2 regions of the Bacillus sp. MBGLi79 genome follow, and region 2 is predicted to be linked to the other one. Evidence: riboswitches for the same ligand, from Rfam matches in the RefSeq annotation. Region 2 holds a riboswitch; the other holds the start of a gene.

Region 1 (7,988 bases), 1.8 Mb from region 2:
CTCGCCCTATGTTTAAACGGTCTATATCCGCAAGCTTGCGACGGCATTCAGTCCGGACATGTCTTTCTATTTCAAAAGCCGGTCACAAACGCTGAAACCACCGAAACGATTGCTCAGCATGCCGGGGTCGTTTTTCAGGATCCTGATCAGCAGTTCTGCATGCTGACGGTGGAGGACGAAATCGCTTTCGGGCTGGAAAATCTGCAGATTCCAAAAGAAGAAATGACAGAGAAAATCAATGCCGTATTAGAAAAATTACGTATTACCCATTTAAAAGAAAAAACGATATCCATCCTTTCAGGAGGACAAAAGCAGAAAGTGGCTCTCGCCTGTATTTTGGCGATGGAGCCTGAGCTTATTATTTTAGATGAGCCGACTTCTCTTTTAGACCCTTTCTCAGCGCGGGAATTCGTTCATCTGATGAAAGATCTTCAGCGGGAAAAAGGTTTCAGCCTCCTCGTCATTGAGCATCAGCTTGATGAATGGGCGCCTTGGATTGAGAGGACGATCGTGCTCGATAAATCCGGCCAAAAAGCGCTGGATGGCCTGACGAAAGATCTATTTCAGCACGAAGCGGAGACACTAAAGAAATTGGGCATCGCAATTCCAAAGGTCTGCCATCTGCAGGAAAAGCTGAGTATGCCGTTTACTTTATCAAAAGAAACGCTGTTCAAAGAGCCCTTTCCTGCCGGGCGTGCTGAAAAGAAGCCAACTCCTTCTGGAAAGAGTGTGCTCGAAGTCCGCAGCCTTTCGTTCGCGAGAGGACAACAAACGATTTTCGAAGACATCAGCTTTTCATTGCGCGAAGGCTCTTTGACGGCGCTTGTCGGCCCGAACGGCACTGGAAAATCGACGCTCTTATCTGTTCTGGCCCGTCTTATGAAACCGCAAAGCGGCAAAATCCTTCTCTATGATCAGCAGCTGCAGCAATATAAAGAAAAAGAATTGCGTAAACGAATGGGATTTGTTTTTCAAAACCCTGAACACCAATTCGTCACCGATACGGTGTATGATGAGCTGCTGTTCGGCCAGAAGGTAAATGCTGAAACTGAGAAAAAAGCGCAACACCTGCTGAATCGTTTCGATCTTGCCCATTTGGCTGATCATCATCCGTTTGCGGTCAGCCAAGGGCAAAAACGGCGACTGAGCGTTGCTACCATGCTCATGCATGACGTAAAGGTTTTATTATTAGACGAACCAACCTTTGGCCAGGACGCCCGCACGGCGGCTGAATGTATGGAAATGATTCAGCGCATTAAGGCAGAGGGAACCGCTGTCCTCATGGTTACACACGATATGGAGCTAGTCTCTTCGTATGCTGACAGCGTGCTTGTGCTTCACAATACAGGCTTGGCCTTTGATGGATCTCCAGTGCAGTTGTTTTCTCAAGAAACAGGGCTTGCCCAAAAAGCAAAGCTCACCCTTCCCCTTCTATATGAATGGATGGCATATCAAGAGGAGGTGCGCGATGAAACAGCCGTTACATCTCATTAATCCAACCGTAAAAGCGGCGGCGGTTTTTTGTTGTGTCGTCATGCTGTCGTTTATTTACAACCCTTACACTCCGGCGTGTTTTTATATCATCATCGTTGCGGGTGTTCTATTGGCGGCCGGAATCCCATTGAAAAAATGGTTGTTGTTTACGATTCCGTTTTTGATTTTAGCATTCGGATGCGTATGGACAGCCGCCGTTTTCGGCAAGGTGCCGACAACACCGGATAATTTTTTGTTTCAAGCAGGCCCTATCTCCATTAACAGCGATAATATGTCTGTCGGCATCTCATTGGGCTTTCGTATTTTGTGCTTTTCCGCCTTATCGATGATGTTTGTTTTTACGACCGATCCGATTTTATTTATGCAGAGCCTTGTCCAGCAGTGCAAGCTCTCACCAAAGCTCGCGTACGGTGTCATTGCAGGCTTTCGCTTTCTTCCGCTGTTAAAGGATGAGGTCCAGCTGATCCAGCAGGCTCATAAAATCAGAGGAGGTGCGGCGGAGAGCGGCTTCATAAATAAAATCAGCGGGTTAAAACGATATACCATACCGCTATTGGCAAGCGCTATCAGAAAAGCAGAACGGACAGCGCTTGCGATGGAATCGAAAGGTTTTACAGGAAGCAGAAACCGGACATATTACAGGATGCTGTCCGTGAACCGGCGCGACTGGGTGTTCTTTTGCCTCGTTCTCTTATTATTCGCGGGATCTTTTCTCGTATCTTTATGTTTCGCATCATAAAAAAATCCGCTATCTGAGATAGCGGATTTTTTTATTGATGATAGTTTAATGCTTGGGCAAGATTGGTTTTAATGGTGATATTCGAAAAATCAATTCCCAGCTGTACAGCGGTTTGCGCAATCTCAGGCCTGATTCCTGACAGGGTTGACCGGACACCGATCAGATTAAGCGCCTCAATCAATTTAAAAATCTGGTGCGCAACCATCGTATCCACTACCACAACACCTGACAGATCGATTAACAGATGCTCCACGCGTCTTTTTGCACAAGCCTGAAGCGTGTTTTCCAGAATAAACTTAGCCCGTTCGGTATCGATGTCACCGACAAGCGGCAGCAGAGCTGTTGATTTGCTCAGGGTAATGATAGGTGAGCTTAATTCCAATATCATTTCTCTCTGGGCGTTTAATTGCTGCTTAGCATTCATTTCAGCGTGATCAACGAATGTATAAATGGTGAAATCAAATACTTTTACAATCAAATCAGCCCATTTTTGCTTCTCTCCCGGTTCAAATGCTGACTCATTTTCTTCTGCGAACTTCTCAAAATACTTCGTATATAATCTCCGGTTTCTCATAAACTCCCGAATGACATACTGAACCGGTGTGTCGAGATGCTTTTGATCGTTCGTCAGCTCAATGACCCATTCTTGAAATTCTTCGAGAAATTGTTTTTCCGGTAAAACATACATGTAATTCAGATGCCGGTAAAATTCTCTGTCCTGCTCTTTCAATTCTTCCGTTACTGTTGCATTATGTAGGGCGTAAAGCGAATTCGGATCACTTTCCTCCATCGTTTCTATCCATTCCTCGGCCATTTGCTCCACATGTTCTGAAAAAAACGCATATAATTTTTCATTCAGTTTCATCACACTGCTCCTTTCCCCAACATTATTATAACTTGACTGCCAGCTAAATCCCAGTCATACACGCTGAAGCCATCCAATATTTTGAAAATTACTAATTCTTTGGTGTGTATCCTATTTTTTCAAAATGCTTCAAATGGCTCTGTCCGATCGGTTGCTTTTTTCATATAATATGAGGCAACACCCTTGAATCCACTTGAAAGCATAAAAAAGGAGGGCTTTTTTATGAATGGTGAAATCCGCTTGATCCCGTATGTGACGAATGAGCAGATCATGGATGTAAACGAGCTTCCTGAGGGCATTAAAGTGATTAAGGCGCCAGAAATGTGGGCGAAAGGGGTAAAAGGCAAGAATGTAAAAATTGCTGTATTGGACACGGGATGCGACACGAGCCATCCAGATTTAAAAAGCCAAATCATTGGCGGAAAGAACTTCACGGATGATGACGGCGGCAAGGAAGATGCGATTTCCGACTACAACGGACACGGCACACACGTCGCCGGAACGATTGCAGCTAATGATTCAAACGGAGGCATTGCCGGAGTCGCGCCTGAGGCAAGCCTATTGATTGTGAAGGTTCTTGGCGGCGAGAACGGCAGCGGACAATACGAATGGATCATCAACGGCATTAACTACGCGGTGGAACAGAAAGTCGATATCATCTCAATGTCCCTTGGCGGACCAAGTGATGTGCCGGAGCTGGAAGAAGCCGTGAAAAACGCGGTCAAAAACGGAGTGCTTGTCGTGTGTGCAGCGGGAAATGAGGGTGACGGCGACGAACGCACAGAAGAGCTTTCCTACCCTGCGGCTTATAATGAAGTGATTGCAGTTGGATCTGTTTCTGTAGCGCGAGAATTATCAGAATTTTCTAACGCCAATAAAGAGATTGACCTTGTGGCACCAGGAGAAAACATCTTATCCACCCTTCCCAACAAGAAGTACGGTAAGCTTACCGGCACTTCAATGGCTGCCCCTCATGTCAGCGGTGCGCTTGCTTTAATCAAAAGCTATGAAGAAGAATCATTTCAAAGAAAGCTTTCAGAATCTGAAGTTTTCGCACAGCTAATCCGCAGGACACTTCCTCTTGATATTGCAAAAACGCTGGCAGGCAATGGATTCCTGTATTTAACAGCTCCTGATGAGCTCGCAGAAAAAGCAGAGCAATCACATTTGTTGACCCTATAAAATTATTTTTCTTATATAATAAGCCCCAAATCATGTAAATAAAATTTCAAATTCTATGTTGACAATGAATTTGAATTACTGTTAAGATTACCAACAAATGATTCAACTTTTCGAAAAATTAATAACATTTTCTCTTATCGAGAGTTGGGCGAGGGATTGGCCTTTTGACCCCAACAGCAACCGACCGTAATACCATTGTGAAATGGGGCGCACTGCTTTTCGCGCCGAGACTGATGTCTCATAAGGCACGGTGCTAATTCCATCAGATTGAATCTGAGAGATGAGAGAGGCAGTGTTTTACGTAGAAAAGCCTCTTTCTCTCATGGGAAAGAGGCTTTTTGTTGTGAGAAAACCTCTTAGCAGCCTGTATCCGCGGGTTAACGAGAGTGTTTTACATATAAAGGAGGAGAAACAATGACAACCATCAAAACATCGAATTTAGGATTTCCCAGAATCGGACTAAACCGAGAATGGAAAAAAGCACTTGAAGCGTATTGGAAAGGCAGTACTGATAAAGATACTTTTTTGAAGCAAATTGACGAACTATTTTTATCCGCAGTAAAAACACAAATTGACCAGCAGATTGATGTTGTGCCTGTTTCTGATTTCACACAGTATGATCATGTACTCGACACAGCCGTCAGCTTCAACTGGATTCCGAAACGGTTCAGACATTTGACTGACGCTACCGATACATACTTCGCTATCGCCCGCGGAATCAAAGACGCTGTATCCAGTGAAATGACAAAATGGTTTAATACAAATTACCATTACATCGTTCCGGAATATGACGAGAGCATTGAGTTCCGTCTGACAAGAAATAAACAGCTCGAAGATTATCGCCGCATCAAAGAGGCATACGGTGTTGAAACAAAGCCTGTGATTGTCGGCCCTTATACATTTGTTACGCTTGCTAAAGGCTATGAACCGTCTGAAGCAAAAGCGATCCAAAAACGCCTTGTGCCATTATATGTACAGCTTTTGAAGGAGCTTGAAGAAGAAGGCGTAAAATGGGTTCAAATTGATGAGCCGGCGCTCGTTACCGCTTCTAGCGAAGATGTCCGCGGCGCAAAAGAATTATTTGAAAGCATTACAAGTGAGCTTTCATCCTTGAATGTGCTTTTGCAGACGTATTTTGATTCTGTTGATGCTTATGAAGAGCTGATCTCTTACCCGGTTCAGGGAATCGGCCTTGATTTCGTTCACGATAAAGGCAGAAACCTGGAACAGCTTAAAACACATGGCTTTCCGACAGACAAAGTGCTGGCAGCCGGCGTTATCGACGGACGCAATATTTGGAAAGCAGATCTTGAAGAGCGTCTCGATGCCGTTCTTGATATTCTCAGCGTTGCAAAAGTTGATGAACTGTGGATTCAGCCTTCAAGCAGCCTGCTGCATGTTCCAGTAGCGAAACACCCCGATGAGCACTTGGAAACAGATCTATTGAACGGATTATCCTACGCAAAAGAAAAGCTGGCCGAGCTGACAGCTTTGAAAGAGGGATTAGTATCAGGAAAAGCGGCGATCAGCGAAGAGATTCAGCAGGCTAAGGCTGATATCCAGGCGCTTAAACAGTTTGCAACAGGCGCCAATTCTGAACAAAAGAAAGAGCTTGAGCAATTAACTGATAAAGACTTCAAGCGTCCTATTCCGTTTGAAGAACGTTTAGCCCTGCAAAATGAATCTCTCGGCCTTCCGCTTTTGCCGACGACAACGATCGGCAGCTTCCCGCAGTCTGCTGAAGTGCGGAGCGCGCGCCAAAAATGGCGGAAAGCTGAGTGGTCCGATGAACAGTATCAAAACTTTATCAATGCGGAAACAAAAAGATGGATTGATATTCAAGAAGAATTAGAGCTTGATGTCCTTGTTCACGGCGAATTTGAACGGACAGACATGGTCGAATACTTCGGTGAAAAGCTGGCCGGTTTCGCCTTCACTAAATACGCTTGGGTTCAATCATACGGATCACGCTGTGTACGCCCGCCAGTCATTTACGGAGATGTTGAATTTATTGAACCGATGACAGTGAAAGACACAGTCTATGCACAGTCATTGACTTCCAAGCATGTGAAAGGGATGCTGACGGGACCTGTTACAATCTTAAACTGGTCTTTCCCTCGAAACGACATTTCGAGAAAAGAAATCGCCTTCCAAATCGGGCTTGCCCTTCGTAAAGAAGTTAAAGCGCTGGAAGACGCAGGCATTCAAATCATTCAGGTCGATGAACCAGCGCTGCGTGAAGGCCTTCCATTGAAAACCCGCGATTGGGATGAGTATTTGACTTGGGCGGCAGAAGCATTCAGATTAACCACTTCTTCCGTGAAAAACGAGACGCAGATTCATACACATATGTGCTACAGCAACTTCGAAGATATCGTTGATACGATCAATGATCTTGATGCTGATGTGATTACAATCGAACATAGCAGAAGCCACGGAGGATTTTTAGATTACTTAAAAGATCACCCATATTTGAAAGGGCTTGGCCTTGGTGTATATGACATTCACAGCCCTCGTGTGCCGTCAACTGAAGAAATGTACAACATTATTGTTGAGGCGCTTGCCGTCTGTCCGACTGACCGCTTCTGGGTAAATCCGGACTGCGGATTGAAAACAAGACAGCAGGAAGAAACGGTTGCCGCATTGAAAAACATGGTTGAAGCCGCAAAACAGGCGAGAGCACAGCAGACACAGCTAGTATAATTTTTCAAAAACCATCTGCATTTAGCAGGTGGTTTTTTCTATAATACAGCCACAATCGGTTTCTCATTTTAGCAAATCCCCCAAATACTTTGTTTATTTTGCACTTTTTTAAGAATGTTCTTTGCATTCTTTTCGGCTATACTAATAACACTCTATTGACAGGAGGGATTGGGATGAATCATGAAACGTTCTTAAAACGGGCTGTCACTCTCGCATGTGAAGGGGTGAATGCAGGTATCGGCGGGCCTTTTGGAGCTGTTATCGTGAAAGACGGAGCCATTATTGCAGAGGGCCAGAACAACGTCACAACAAACAATGATCCGACTGCCCACGCGGAAGTTACAGCTATTCGGAACGCCTGTAAGGTGTTAGGGGCATACCAGCTTGATGACTGCATTTTGTATACGAGCTGTGAACCATGCCCAATGTGCTTGGGCGCCATCTACTGGGCCCGGCCGAAAGCCGTTTTCTATGCAGCGGAGCATACAGACGCCGCCGAAGCTGGGTTTGATGATTCATTCATTTATGAAGAATTTGATAAACCCGCTGAAGAAAGAACAATTCCCTTTTATCAAGTGACTCTGACAGAGCATTTAGCCCCGTTTCAAGCATGGCGAGATCTTGCCAACAAGAAAGAATATTAAAAGGATCAGGCATGCACGGCCTGATTCTTGTTATTTCGCCAAGTAGCCGCTATGCCCCAAAACAGCAGTCAAATTCGCGCAATTCAGCACGGCAGACATCGCACCAGCCGCCCGCTTCACCTGTAACTTTTCAGGCTTCAAACGCTGTGATCGCTTCTCTGACATTTTATCAATCATCTGTGCCCCACCCCTATCCCGTTCCGCGTCAATTCATCATGCATAAGTCTGAATCCATTTATAAGACATGTTTCAGACCTCGAGAAAAATCACGCCCACTCTGTTTGCTTCCACACAAAAAACATCCTGAGAGTCTCAGGATGCCGGTTATTATTTTAATTCTAGTTTCACATCAACATTTCCT
Region 2 (7,988 bases):
CCGGACGCTCATTACGTACAAGCTGACTTCTTTGCATTCTGTCAATTAAAACAAGCCAAGAGCTAATTGCTCTTGGCTTTTGCTTTTTAAACGAGAGGGCCGCCTGCCTGTGCAATGGCATCTGTATGTGCGAACTTTTTAAAATTCTCTTTGAATTCATTTGCAAGGTAGAATGCCTTTTCTCTGTATTCTTCCTTGTTGGCCCACGTGTTTTCAGGCTGAAGGATGTGATCAGGAACGCCAGGAACATGAGCCGGGATGTGCAGGCCAAAAATATCGTCAGTTATGATTTCTGCATCCTCTAATTTACCTTCAATCGCTGCTTTGACCATTGCTCTTGTGTAAGAAAGCTTCATTCGTTCGCCAGTGCCATAGCCGCCCCCGGTCCAGCCGGTATTGACCAAGAAAACGTCTGCGCCGTGTTCATCGATCTTTTTGCCGAGCATTTCAGCATAGACGTGAGCAGGAAGCGGCAGGAACGGTGAGCCGAAGCAAGTGGAGAACGTCGTTTCAGGTGACGTCACACCTCGTTCAGTTCCGGCAAGCTTGCTCGTGTAACCGCTCAAGAAATGATACATCGCCTGTTCCTTCGTCAGTTTGCTGATCGGCGGCAGGACTCCGAAGGCATCAGCCGTCAAAAATACAATTGCAGACGGATGGCCTGCCATGCTTGGAGTCACGATGTTATCAATCATATGGATCGGGTAAGCTGCCCGCGTGTTTTCAGTATAGAAGGAATCATCATAATTGGCTTCACGTGTGTCTTCATCAACAACGACATTCTCGAGAACTGATCCGAAACGGATTGCGTTAAAGATCTGAGGTTCCTTCTCCTCGCTTAAGTGAATGCACTTAGCGTAGCATCCGCCTTCGATATTAAAGACGCCTGTATCAGACCAGCCATGTTCATCGTCACCGATCAGCTTGCGGTCAGCATCGGCTGAAAGAGTGGTCTTTCCTGTTCCTGACAGTCCGAAGAAAAGGGCGACATCACCTTTTTCACCGACATTGGCGGAGCAGTGCATGGATAAAATATCTCTTTCAGGCAGCAGGAAATTCATAATGGAGAAAATGGACTTCTTCATTTCTCCGGCATACTCTGTTCCCCCGATTAAAATCGTCCGTTTTTCGAAAGAGACAATAATAAACGTTTCGGAATGAGTGCCGTCTGTTTTTGGGTCCGCTTTGAAATGCGGAGCAGAAAGAATGGTGAACGGCTGCTCAACTGTTTTCTTATCATTGCCTTCCGGACGGATGAACAGCTGCCGCGCAAATAAATTGTGCCATGCGAACTCATTTACGACAGTGATCGGCAGCCTGTATTTCTCGTCTGCTCCCGCAAATCCTTCGAAAACAAACAGCTCATCTCGCTGTTTCAGGTAGCTGACAACTTTCGTATAAAGTCGATCAAACGCTTCTTCTGAAATCGGCTGATTCACCGGGCCCCAATCGATCTTATTTTTCGTGCTTTCTTCCTCCACGATGAATTTATCTTTAGGTGAACGTCCTGTGTAAGCGCCTGTTGTCGCGCGAACAGCACCCGTGGATGTTAAAATGCCTTCGTTTCGGGAGAGTACTTTTTCTGTTAGCTGTGCTGCTGATAAATTATGACGCACATTTGGACTTGTTAATAAGGCTTGTAAATCAGCGGTCAAATCAACTGAGTTCATATGAAACCTTCCTTTATCGTTTTTTGTGTTTTGCTAATTGTGAATTAGTATAACATATATTTTCAAATAGTCTATACTATTTATCATTTTTTGTGTGTGCATTTCCATTGTTTTCCCTCAATATAGGTGCCTATTTCTTCTGAATCATATTGACATTGCAAACCCTTTTACGATAAGATATTTCATTGAGCGGATACTCTTATCCCGAGCTGGCGGAGGGACAGGCCCTATGAAGCCCAGCAACCGGTTTCTCTGTTATTTATTATGTTGAACTGAGTGAGACAACCAAGGTGCTAACCTGTTGCAAGGTTGTATGATTCCTTGAGCGATAAGAGTGAAAGGCACAAAGACCAAACCCTTTCCTCGATGGAAAAGGTTTTTTTATTTCATAAATATGCCAATTAACATTCTCTAATATAACGTTACATTGTATAAGAGGGAGCGAGTTCCGTATCATATATGCAAGGTCTATCGGGAGACCTTGTGCAGGAGGAAGCAAATCATGAGTAAAAATCGTCGTTTATTTACATCAGAATCTGTTACGGAGGGGCATCCAGATAAAATCTGTGACCAGATTTCTGACAGCATTTTAGATGAAATTTTAAAGAAAGACCCTAACGCGCGTGTTGCTTGTGAAACATCTGTGACAACTGGTTTGGTTCTTGTCAGCGGAGAGATCACAACATCTACGTATGTTGACATTCCAAAAACAGTGCGCCAAACCATTAAAGAAATCGGATACACACGTGCGAAATACGGATTTGATGCGGAAACTTGTGCGGTTTTAACATCAATTGATGAGCAGTCTGCTGATATCGCAATGGGTGTAGACCAAGCGCTTGAAGCCCGTGAAGGCACAATGAGCGAAGAAGAAATTGAAGCGATCGGTGCTGGTGACCAAGGTTTAATGTTCGGTTATGCGTGCAACGAAACGAAAGAGCTTATGCCTCTTCCAATTTCACTTGCTCATAAATTAGCCCGCCGCCTAAGTGAAGTCCGTAAAGAAGATATTCTTCCGTACCTTCGCCCTGACGGCAAAACACAGGTAACGGTTGAGTACGATGAAAATAACAAGCCTGTCCGCATTGACGCGATTGTTATTTCAACTCAGCATCACCCTGAAATTACACTTGAGCAAATTCAGCGTAACATTAAAGAACATGTCATCAATCCGGTTGTTCCTAAAGAGCTGATTGATGAAGAAACAAAATATTTCATCAACCCAACAGGACGTTTCGTAATCGGAGGCCCTCAAGGGGATGCGGGACTTACAGGACGCAAAATCATCGTTGATACGTACGGCGGCTATGCACGCCACGGCGGAGGCGCGTTCTCAGGAAAGGATGCGACGAAGGTAGACCGTTCTGCGGCTTATGCAGCAAGATACGTTGCGAAAAACATCGTTGCGGCTGAGCTTGCTGATTCTTGCGAAGTACAGCTTGCTTACGCGATTGGTGTTGCACAGCCTGTGTCAATCTCAATCAACACGTTCGGTTCCGGAAAAGCTTCTGAGGAAAAACTGATTGAAGTTGTCCGCAATAACTTTGATTTACGACCTGCCGGCATTATCAAAATGCTTGATTTACGCCGTCCGATCTACAAACAAACTGCTGCGTACGGCCACTTTGGACGTCACGATGTTGACCTTCCATGGGAGCGTACAGACAAAGCGGAGCAGCTGCGTAAAGAAGCGTTAGGAGAATAATTTTATAGCCGCTTACTGGTTAAGCGGCTTTCCTTTTTTATCGTTGTATTCATGTTTATTTTTTTACATAACTGTGAAACCAAATACTATTCACAGCGTCTATAAATAGGGGTTCAATGATGACAATTTTAATTATGGAGGCAATACTATGTGTGGATTTGTCGGGGTTTTTAACAAGCATCCGTTAGCTCAAACCGCTGATCAAGAAGAACTAATCAAACAAATGAACCAAATGATCGTTCACCGCGGTCCTGACAGTGATGGATATTTCCATGATGAGCACGTCGGATTCGGATTCAGACGTCTCAGCATTATTGATGTAGAAAATGGCGGACAGCCTTTATCATATGAAGATGAAACATATTGGATTATCTTTAACGGGGAAATCTATAACTATATTGAACTGAGAGAAGAGCTTGAAGCAAAGGGGTACACATTCAACACGGATTCGGACACAGAGGTTCTTCTTGCGACTTACCGTCATTATAAAGAAGAAGCGGCGTCCAAATTGCGCGGTATGTTTGCCTTTCTGATTTGGAATAAAAACGATCATGTGCTTTATGGAGCAAGAGATCCATTCGGCATTAAACCGTTGTACTACACAACGATCAATGATCAGGTTTATTTTGCCTCAGAGAGAAAAAGTTTAATGGTTGCTCAGAATGATATTGAAATAGACAAAGAGGCATTGCAGCAGTACATGTCTTTCCAATTTGTTCCTGAACCAAACACGCTTGATGCCCATGTGAAAAAAGTAGAGCCGGGTTCACAGTTCACAATCCGCCCGGACGGCGATATCACATTCAAGACGTATTTCAAAGCGAACTTCAAGCCGGTTCAGACTGAAGAAGACAAGCTTGTAAAAGAAGTCAGAGACGCGATCTATGACTCTGTAAACGTTCATATGAGAAGTGACGTTCCTGTCGGTTCATTCCTGTCTGGCGGAATTGATTCTTCCTTTATTGTGTCTGTTGCGAAGGAATTTCATCCAAGCTTAAAAACATTCTCAGTCGGCTTTGAACAGCAGGGCTTCAGTGAAGTCGATGTAGCGAAAGAAACTGCAGCGGCGCTGGGCATTGAAAATATCAGCAAAGTCATTTCGCCTGAGGAATACATGAATGAGCTTCCGAAGATCGTATGGCATTTTGATGACCCGCTTGCTGATCCGGCAGCGATTCCGTTGTACTTTGTTGCAAAAGAAGCGAAAAAACATGTAACGGTTGCTTTATCAGGTGAAGGAGCGGATGAGCTCTTCGGCGGATATAACATTTACCGTGAACCGCTTTCGCTCAAACCATTTGAACGCATTCCGTCCGGCCTGAAAAAAATGCTTCTGCACGTTGCTGCCGTTATGCCTGAAGGGATGAGAGGAAAGAGCCTTCTTGAGCGCGGCTGTACTCCGCTTCAAGATCGTTATATCGGTAACGCGAAAATCTTTGAAGAGTCTGTCAAAAAGCAGCTGTTGAAGCATTATAATCCGAACCTTTCATATCGCGATGTGACGAAGACTTACTTTACAGAAAGCAGCTCGTACAGCGATATCAACAAAATGCAGTATGTCGATATCCACACTTGGATGCGCGGCGACATTTTGTTAAAAGCGGATAAAATGACGATGGCAAATTCTTTGGAACTGCGTGTGCCGTTCTTAGATAAAGTCGTATTTGACGTCGCTTCAAAAATTCCTGATGAGCTGAAAACGAAAAACGGCACGACGAAGTATCTTCTTCGCAAAGCCGCTGAAGGAATTGTGCCTGAGCACGTATTAAACCGCAAAAAGCTTGGTTTCCCTGTACCGATCCGTCATTGGCTGAAAAACGAAATGAACGAATGGGTGCGAAATATTATTCAAGAAAGCCAAACGGATGCATATATCCATAAGGATTATGTCCTTCAGCTTCTTGAAGACCATTGTGCGGACAAGGCTGATAACAGCCGTAAAATCTGGACTGTACTGATCTTTATGATCTGGCACAGCATTAATATTGAAAAACGGTATATGCCTGAAGAGCTGAGCCATCAGCCTAAAGAAGTCATCTTTGTGTAACAGACAACAAGGCTTTCGATTAGTCGAAAGCCTTGTTATTATCCTTTTATTTCTCCATCATCATTGATTTACCCAATCCACACGCAATATTCAGAAAAATGATTTAATGATATTTTTTTCTAGGGGAGAAGAAAGCATGCAAAAACAAAAACAAGAGCTGCACCGCGGACTCGAAGAAAGGCATATTTCTTTAATGTCTTTAGGAGCTGCCATAGGAGTGGGGTTGTTCCTCGGCTCCGCATCAGCTATTCAGTTAGCAGGGCCAGGTATTTTGGTAGCATATGCCGCAAGCGGCCTGGTCATGTTTTTTATTATGAGAGCGCTTGGGGAAATGGCCATTCAAAAACCGGTTGCCGGTTCCTTCAGCAGGTATGCGCGTGATTATTTGGGACCGCTTGCAGGCTATTTAACAGGGTGGAACTACTGGTTTTTATGGGTTGTCACCTGTATGGCTGAAATTACTGCTGTCGGCATCTATATGGGGTTCTGGTTTCCTGATGTGCCAAACTGGATTTGGGCATTATCGGCGCTGATCATTATGACGGGTGTTAATTTCCTGGCTGTCAAAGCTTACGGCGAGCTGGAATTTTGGTTCGCATTGATTAAAATTGTCGCGATCCTATCTATGATTGCTGTCGGTTTATTGATGATTATTGCAGGAGTCGGCAATGGGGGCATTGCAACCGGAATCAGCAATTTATGGAATAACGGAGGATTTTTCCCTCATGGAATAAAAGGGGTTTTATTGTCGCTTCAAATGGTGATGTTCGCCTATTTAGGGATTGAAATGATCGGGGTGACGGCTGGCGAAGTAAAAAACCCGCAAAAATCGTTAGCCAAAGCAATCGATACAGTATTTTGGCGGATTTTGATTTTTTATGTAGGCGCTTTATTTGTCATTATGTCTATTTATCCGTGGCAGGAAATTGGCTCCCAGGGAAGCCCATTTGTTCTCACATTCCAAAAAGTGGGTATTCCATCAGCTGCAGGCATCATTAACTTTGTCGTGTTGACGGCCGCGCTGTCTTCATGCAACAGCGGTATTTTCAGCACAGGGCGGATGCTGTTTAACTTAGCGGAACAGAGAGAGGCGCCACAAGCATACGGTCAGCTGACAAAAGGCGGCATCCCGGGTAAAGCTGTTCTGGCTTCAGCGGGCGCTTTATTAGTCGGAGTGCTGTTAAACTACGTTGTCCCTGCGAAGGTATTTACTTGGGTTACAAGTATTGCGACGTTCGGAGCGATTTGGACGTGGGCAATCATTTTGCTTTCTCAAATCAAATACAGGAAAAGTTTGAAGCCCGAAGAAAAGAAACACTTAAAGTATAAAATGCCTTTCTTTCCGTTTACGTCTTATGTGTCATTGGCATTTCTGGCATTCGTCGTCATTCTTATGGCTTACAGCCCTGATACAAGAGTAGCCGTGATTATCGGGCCGATATGGTTTCTCATCTTGCTTGCCGTGTACTATGGAAAAGGTTTTCATAAAAAAAATGCGGCTAATGACAGTGAACGAAATATCAGCTGACAAAAAGAGCTCCCAGTGGGCTCTTTTTGTGTGCTCATAGAAAATAGAGAACAGGAAAGAATAGGTATGTGTTTTTGCAGAGGCTTTTTACAGTTTTGTGATAAGATAAAAGTCATACGTTTATATGTTTAATGCGACATGTGAACGTTTTATGGAAAAATTGAAACCCGAACCGTCATGACGTCCGGGTTAACGATGGTTATTGCTTTCAAATATAATTTGAAAAATGGTAAAGTAAGACGAAGCAGGTCTTATGTTTGTTGAAGTGATTTATAATATTGGCCCTTTTCTACATATTCTGACCGTATTCTTTGCATATCTTTTCGGTCTTCTTCCGTCAAAGGGCGGATGACTTTTGCAGGGCGGCCGAAGGCGAGATGGCCAGGCGGAATAATTTTTCCGGGCGGGACCAGACTGCCGGCACCAATAAAGGCGCCTTCGCCAATTTCGGCTCCGTCTAAAATGATTGAGCCCATGCCGATTAAGGCGTTCTTGCGGATGACAGCACTGTGAAGTGTAACCTGATGGCCTATCGTGGCGTCATCTTCAATGAGCAGCGTCTTGTTCGGGCTTTGGTGGAGGCAGCTCAAATCTTGGATATTGACTCTGTTTCCGATTCTGGTCGGCGCAACATCTCCCCTTATGACAACAGAAAACCAAACGCTGGACTGTTCTCCGATCACGACATCACCGATAATTGTTGCATTGTCAGCTATAAAGGCTGTTGGGTGGATATCTGGCATGTGTTCCTTATAAGGGTAGATCATAAGATTCATCCTTCTTTCTCTATTTAAATTTCGTATGAGGTGAAGAGCATGTGGACCTGGAAAGCAGACAGACCTGTTGCAGTGATTGTAATCATTCACGGGGCAAGTGAATATCACGGACGATATAAATGGCTGATTGAAATGTGGCGATCTTCGGGTTATCACGTTGTCATGGGCGATTTGCCTGGACAGGGAACAACGACAAGGGCAAGAGGGCATATTCGCTCTTTTCAAGAATACATTGATGAAGTAGATGCTTGGATAGATAAAG

The links. A riboswitch is a leader RNA that binds a small molecule or an ion and turns the genes downstream of it on or off. The one in region 2 is predicted to bind S-adenosylmethionine.
Region 1: it holds a riboswitch for S-adenosylmethionine, as region 2 does, so the genes downstream of both, metE (5-methyltetrahydropteroyltriglutamate--homocysteine S-methyltransferase) here and metK (methionine adenosyltransferase) in region 2, are expected to answer to the same signal.

Annotation. Positions count from the first base shown of each region.
Region 1 is NZ_CP026521.1:1,590,002-1,597,989, reverse strand. It holds gene C1T29_RS08110 (ABC transporter ATP-binding protein) at 1-1,494, shown strand, start outside; gene thiX (HMP/thiamine ABC transporter permease ThiX) at 1,469-2,233, shown strand; gene rsbRB (RsbT co-antagonist RsbRB) at 2,265-3,098, opposite strand; gene isp (serine protease Isp) at 3,321-4,280, shown strand; SAM riboswitch class I at 4,412-4,567, shown strand; gene metE (5-methyltetrahydropteroyltriglutamate--homocysteine S-methyltransferase) at 4,695-6,983, shown strand; gene guaD (guanine deaminase) at 7,157-7,627, shown strand; gene C1T29_RS08080 (hypothetical protein) at 7,658-7,804, opposite strand; gene C1T29_RS08075 (organic hydroperoxide resistance protein OhrB) at 7,955-7,988, opposite strand, start outside.
Region 2 is NZ_CP026521.1:3,374,880-3,382,867, reverse strand. It holds gene C1T29_RS17175 (DUF2584 domain-containing protein) at 1-49, shown strand, start outside; gene pckA (phosphoenolpyruvate carboxykinase (ATP)) at 87-1,670, opposite strand; SAM riboswitch class I at 1,867-2,005, shown strand; gene metK (methionine adenosyltransferase) at 2,173-3,375, shown strand; gene asnB (asparagine synthase (glutamine-hydrolyzing)) at 3,524-5,422, shown strand; gene alaP (alanine permease AlaP) at 5,559-6,950, shown strand; gene C1T29_RS17150 (gamma carbonic anhydrase) at 7,202-7,717, opposite strand; gene ytpA (phospholipase YtpA) at 7,766-7,988, shown strand, end outside.